2 linked regions of the Methylomonas sp. 11b genome follow. The protein of the gene in region 2 binds, or shares a complex with, the protein of the main gene of each other region. Links are inferred from orthologs where the notes say so. Each region holds a gene or a part of one and is shown on either strand. Other genes may lie near its edges.

Region 1 (3,092 bases), 1.2 Mb from region 2 along the record:
GGCACAGTATTGATTACATTACCCAGCTGTTGAGCCAACATCGTGGCCCCTTCGCCACCAATCAATACCGGATAATTGATCTTGATACGTTTCAGGTAATCTTCTACTGGCTGCTTCTCTTCAATGGCTATGCCGACAAATTGCACGCCTTTGTCTTTATACTCGTCCTGAAGTTTTATGAACTCGGGAATTTCCTTCAAACATGGCGGACACCAGGTTGCCCAAAAATTGATAATTAAAATTTTGCCTTGCCATTGCGAGACCGACTGCGGCTGATCCGCCAGATCAGGCAAACTGAAATTCAGTTGCGGCGCCGGTTGACTGGTCTCGGTAGCAGAAAAATATTGTCTGGCAAACAGACCCGCCGCTAAACCAATAAAAGCTATGGCGACCACCGTAAGTATAATTTTCTTATTCATAGTTGTTGCAAGGTTTTTAAAAAAGTAGCGGCATCCTGATAGCCAATCACGCGCTGCCCTGCCCGTTCCTGCCCATCGGCGCCGAAAAATATAATGCCAGGTGGCCCAAACAGTGCGAAGCGTTTTAATAAGGCTTTATCTGCCTCATTATTCGCCGTCACGTCGGCCTGCAACACCACGAAGTTCGCCAATTGCTGCTTTACCTGTGGATCCGTAAAGGTATAAGCCTCCATTTCTTTACAGGAAATACACCAGTCGGCATAGAAATCCAGCATCACCGGTTTGCCGCTGGCCGACGCCTGCTGGATGCGTTGCTCTAATTCTGCGACCGAAGCCACCCGCTGAAAGCTTAGACCTGCAGCGGGCTGGGCCTGGGCATTAAAGCCCATTCCTTGCAGCGGCTGAAGCGGATTGCTGTTTCCAGCACTCAAGCCGATCAATTGCAAGACGCCAAACACCAGCATGATGATACCCAGCCCTTTCCAAAGCTTGCGCCAACCCGAGGCCGATTCCGGCAGAGGATCGATGGCGCCCAGAAAGATAGCCGGAATAACCAACAACAAAGACCATAAAAACATCGTCACCGCTGCCGGCAAAATCCGCGACAGCATCCACACCGCCACGGCCAGCATGGCTACGCCGAACACCGCCTTAGTGGAATTCAGCCAAGACCCGGCTTTTGGCAACAGCTTGCCGGCAGACGCTCCCAACAGCAGTAAGGGTGCCCCCATGCCAAGCCCCATCAAGAACAAAGCCGAACCGCCCAACACCACATCGCCAGTCTGACCGATATAAATCAGTGCCGCCGCCAACGGAGCTGCCACGCAAGGCCCTACGATCAGCGACGATAGCGCCCCCATAATGCCAGCGCCAAGATAAGAGCCGTCGCGATGCTTATCGCTAGAGTGATGCAAGACTGATTGCAAGGACTTGGGCAACTCCAAATGGTAAAAACCAAACATTGATAGCGATAACAGCACGAACAAGCCCGAAAACACCGCGATCACCCAAGGCTCTTGAAATGTGGCTTGCAGGTTGCTGCCGAACAAGGCTGCCAGCACACCAAATACGGTGTACATCAAAGCCGAGGCAAACACGTAGCTCAAGGACAACAAAAATGCCTTACGGGTGCCGATTTGGTCGCCGTGACCGACGATGATCCCGGATAAAATGGGGATCATCGGAAATACACAGGGCGTAAAGGCCAACAGCAAACCGAATCCAAAAAAACTGAATAAAGTCAGCGCTAAACTATCATGTCGCAAAGCATTGACGATTTTGTCCTGCTCCGACAACTCGGCTACCGCAGCCGGCTTGACTGGTGCCAAGGCGTCCGCAGCCGGCAAGTCCAAACTCGCTTCGGCTTGCATCGGCGGATAGCAGACCCCACGGTCGGCACAACCTTGAAACTTTGCCAGCAATTTGATCGTTTCGGCCGCCGAGCTTCCGCGTAGTAGCGGTACGTCGATGCTGATCTGACTGCGGTAGATTTGCACCTGGCCAAATTCCGCATCGTGGTAGGCGGCCCCTTCCGGAAGCTGCAAAGGCGTCAATTGCGTCTGCGAAACACCCTGCAATTTAAGCGACAACTTATCTTTGTATAGGTAATAACCTTCGGCTATTTGCCAGCTCGCTTGCACGGTATTTGGATCTTTCAGACTGGCGAAGAACTGAAACGCTTGCTCCGGCGGCAACAACTCCTCTGAAAACAAACCCGGCGTCAAGCCCTTTAAGCCTTTCACAAATTGATTAAGCGCTCCGCTATTTGCAGCGGGCGGCGCTAACGGCAAGGCAACATCCAGCAGCACTTTTTGCGGGGGATAACAGACGCCGGCATCAGCACACCCCTGATATTTAACCAACAGCTTCAGTTGGGTTTGACGGTTTGGATTAATCAACGGCAACACCACGTCGAGCGCATTTCGATAGACCGACACTTCGCCCAAACTCGGATCATGCTCAACAAGTCCATCCGGCATGACTGCCTGACCCAGTTGAATCGCTTCGGTCTGCGATTGAAACTTGGTTTTATCCCGATACAGGTGGTAGCCTTCGACTATCTGCCAGTGCAATTCGACTTTATCGGCGGTGCCTGCTGTGGCCGTTAACTTAAATGCTTGCTCCGGTGGCAAAAAATCCTGACTATCGAGCGCCGCCGCAGTGCGCCAAAAAACAGCCAACAAACATAATAAAATCAGTCGATGCCAAGGCATGAGTCTATCCATTTCAAATAGTCCAGCGAGCCGCGTTCTATCGCAACCGCAATAATTTCCGGGAGTTGGTAGGGGTGTAGGCTTTTCAAGGTCGCCTCAATCGCCGCATAACGGTCTTGATGACTTTTGATGAGTAGCAAATGTTCCTGAGCGGTTTCGATTTGGCCCTGCCACTCATAAACCGAACGCACACCCGGCAGTATATTGACGCAGGCGGCTAATTTTTGGCTGATGAGAACGCCGGCAAGCTTGTCGGCAACCTCTACATCCGGGCAGGTACAAAGAATCAATTGATACATCGCGATATTATCCTGGAAATTGCACCAAGATGCTCTTAGTATTAGCGGCTTTTTACCGCAACCGAGCTGACCATGAAAACCATGCAAATTATGTTTATCGCTTTTTTGATCGTGCCGTTTGTGGAAATTTACGTGCTATTGCAAGTTGGCGGCTTGATCGG
Region 2 (2,933 bases):
TCGTCAGTATCGACGACACCCCAACGCCGACCTGGATAGAAGCCCTGGATACCTTGTTGACCTTGGCGATTGACGGTAAAACCGAGATCAGCGTGCTGACTAAAGCGATAGACGATAGTCAACAAATTCGCTTGATTCACCTAACTGAACAAGATGTACAAACTCCGGAAACGCTACATAAGCGTTTGGGTTTGAAGCCTTGGGTACCGACTATAAAGCCGGTTATCGGCAAGCTGCTTGACGATGGGGTTGCCAAACAAGCTGGTTTACAAAGCGGGGATTTAATTCTCAGCGCGGACGGCACCGCCATTACCGACTGGCAACAATGGGTGGATTATGTGCAGGCCCGGCCGGATGTCGAAATTAAATTATTGCTGGAGCGCAGCGGCGCGCAATTGCCATTAAGCATCACGCCGCGTAGCGAGCAGCAGGGCGAGGGTAAGGCAGTCGGTAAAATCGGCGCAGGTGTCGACGCGCCGAAAGAATTGCTGGACTCCATGATGGTGATACATGCCTTATCGCCTTTGGATGCAGTGCCAGTCGCCGGAAAGAGAGTTTGGTTTTATGCGGTGACGACTCTAAAAATGATGGGAAAAATGGTGGTGGGTTCCGCTTCAATCGAGAATTTGAGCGGCCCCATCAGCATTGCCCAATACGCCGGTCAATCGGCTGAAATGGGATTTACTGCATTTCTGAAGTTTCTAGGTTTGGTTAGCGTCAGTCTGGGTGTGTTGAATTTACTACCGGTGCCGGTGCTGGACGGCGGTCATTTGCTGTTTTTCGCGGTTGAGGCCATTAAAGGCAGCCCGCTTCCGGAAAGAATGCAACTGTATTTTCAGCAAGCCGGCATGCTGCTATTAATGCTGCTGATGGGCTTGGCGATGTTTCTCGATATAGGTAGATTATTTCAATAACGCTGAACAAAGCACCAGCGTTGTGGTCAACCACATTCCTTTCTAATCTTCCCTGGTAATTACATGAAAAAAATCACACACATTCTGGCTTTGACGCTACTGGCTTTGACTAGCCCAGCATTATTTGCCGACGAAGCCGCCATTAAAAAAGCCTTGAGTGAGTTTATGCCGGGGGGGCAGGTTGACTCGGTGAAACCATCGGAAGTCAAAGGGCTGTACGAAGTGTCTATGGGTGGCAATATCTTTTATGCATCCGAAGACGGTAAATATTTATTGCAAGGGCAGCTCTTCGACGCCGAAGCAAAGAAAAATATCACCGAATCCAAGCTGGCTGACGTGCGTAAAGCCTCGCTGGATAAAGTCGGCGAACAAAAAATGATTATTTTCAAACCGGAAACCAGCAAACATGTCGTGTCTATCTTTACCGACATCGATTGCGGATATTGCCGCAAGCTGCACTCGGAAATCGATCAATATATGGCGCAGGGTATTACGATACGCTACATGTTTTTCCCTAGAGCCGGCAAAGGGTCGGATTCCTATAAAAAAGCCGTCTCAGTCTGGTGTGCTGCCGACAAAAATAAAGCGCTAACCACCGCGAAGAAAGGTGAGCATCTGGATGCAAAAACCTGCGAAAACCCTGTGGATGAACATATGGCCTTAGGTGAAGCGTTTGGTATGAACGGCACACCGATGATAGTCACGCAAAAAGGCAATATCTTGCCCGGCTATGTACCCGCTGCGCAATTGGCGAAAGTTCTAGCTAGCGAATAAAAATAAGGAAATAAAACCGCCAGTTTCAGCGCCGGCGGTTTTATTTGTTTGGTAATTATCGAATCGTCACTTCTACCCGACGGTTTCGCGGTTCGGACGTTTCATCGCCGGTCTTGATCAACAAATTCTTTTCGCCGTGCGATGTGACGGCGACTTCCTTCACATCCAGCTTACTAGGGTCGAACAAACGGCTTACCTGAACGGCGCGCTCATTCGCCAATTTTTCGTTTTTGCCCGCATCGCCCACCGTATCGGTGTGACCGATCACTGAAATATCGGCGGCCGGATGTTTGCCGGCGGTTTCGATGATCTTGGGAATCAAAGCCGCCGATTCGGCGGTCAGCTTGGTGCCGCCGGTCTCAAAATACAATAAAAATATCTCCGGCAATACCGGCTCGGAAGCCAAGGCTCTGCCAAAGTCTTTATTGATCTTTTCTTGTTCGACTTTGAATACGGTTTTGGAGTTGTCCAGAGCTGCACCAAAACCGGCTTGTTCGATCACGGTTTCGCTGTTGGCACCGCTGAAAATCACTTTTCCGGTTGAGCCGTCGTGATCTTCCAGCAATACCAAATAAGATTTGGCGCAACCGCTTAAACCCAGTGCAGCGGCGAATGTGAGGATTTTGGGTAAGGAAATTGTCGTCATGGCAAATACTCGGCTTATTCTTCAACTTTGACTAAAAAACGCGTGCCTCTTACCGCAATCACGCCGGTAGGAGTTTTTACCGTTACCGCTTCCGGCTTGAGTTTGGCGATGACGCCGGAAATATAATGCAGGGTGCCTTTTAATAGGCTGGCGTTTAATTGCAATTTGTCCTGCTGGGGTTCGAATTGATAAGCTTCTATTTTGAATTCGGTATTCGGGCCGATCGACAAAATGGTATTGTCTTTCAGCGTTACCCCGGCAGCGCCGTTCTGGTCGGTTTTAATGACGTTGCCGACATGAATCGGCGAACCAAGGCTGGCTTTGATCGGGCCGCTACTTTCGTCAATAGTCGTTTGATCGTTGATGGTTTTGATGTATCCGATGACTGTTTCATCGGCTGATACCGCATTCGGCATGCAAAGGGCTAACCCCAGGCTACAACAGGCGAAAAGACGTTTCATAATGGCCTCTACAAACGGTGTTTTTGGACATCAATAGCCGCGTGGGCGGTATTGAAATTTAGCGTGTAAGTATAGACAGCATTTAATTGTTGTTAGATTCAAGAGCTTTTTTGTTTTAGGGCTATTCGTTAACGCTGC

Evidence for each region. The genes of interacting proteins can lie anywhere in the genome.
Region 1: the proteins of METH11B_RS0101345 (region 2) and METH11B_RS0107000 are in contact, whole or in part, in a crystal structure (PDB 1JZD), measured with the Escherichia coli proteins. The link is inferred for Methylomonas sp. 11b from one-to-one orthologs.

Annotation. Positions count from the first base shown.
Region 1 is NZ_KI911557.1:1,509,204-1,512,295, forward strand. The notes cover bases 25-3,015. They hold METH11B_RS0107000 (protein-disulfide reductase DsbD), read right to left. Parts: upstream 2,633-3,015; coding sequence 416-2,632; downstream 25-415. Other genes in these bases: METH11B_RS0106995 (TlpA family protein disulfide reductase), read right to left, coding at 25-419; cutA (divalent-cation tolerance protein CutA), read right to left, coding at 2,614-2,931; METH11B_RS0107010 (FxsA family protein), read left to right, coding at 3,004-3,015. Outside these bases: more of METH11B_RS0106995, read right to left, coding at 1-24; more of METH11B_RS0107010, read left to right, coding at 3,016-3,092. UniProt on the Escherichia coli protein: Required to facilitate the formation of correct disulfide bonds in some periplasmic proteins and for the assembly of the periplasmic c-type cytochromes.
Region 2 is NZ_KI911557.1:294,702-297,634, forward strand. Bases 1-2,832 are described here. They hold METH11B_RS0101345 (DsbC family protein), read left to right. Parts: upstream 1-977; coding sequence 978-1,688; downstream 1,689-2,832. Other genes in these bases: rseP (RIP metalloprotease RseP), read left to right, coding at 1-914; METH11B_RS0101350 (OmpA family protein), read right to left, coding at 1,744-2,334; METH11B_RS0101355 (FecR family protein), read right to left, coding at 2,349-2,795. UniProt on the Escherichia coli protein: Acts as a disulfide isomerase, interacting with incorrectly folded proteins to correct non-native disulfide bonds.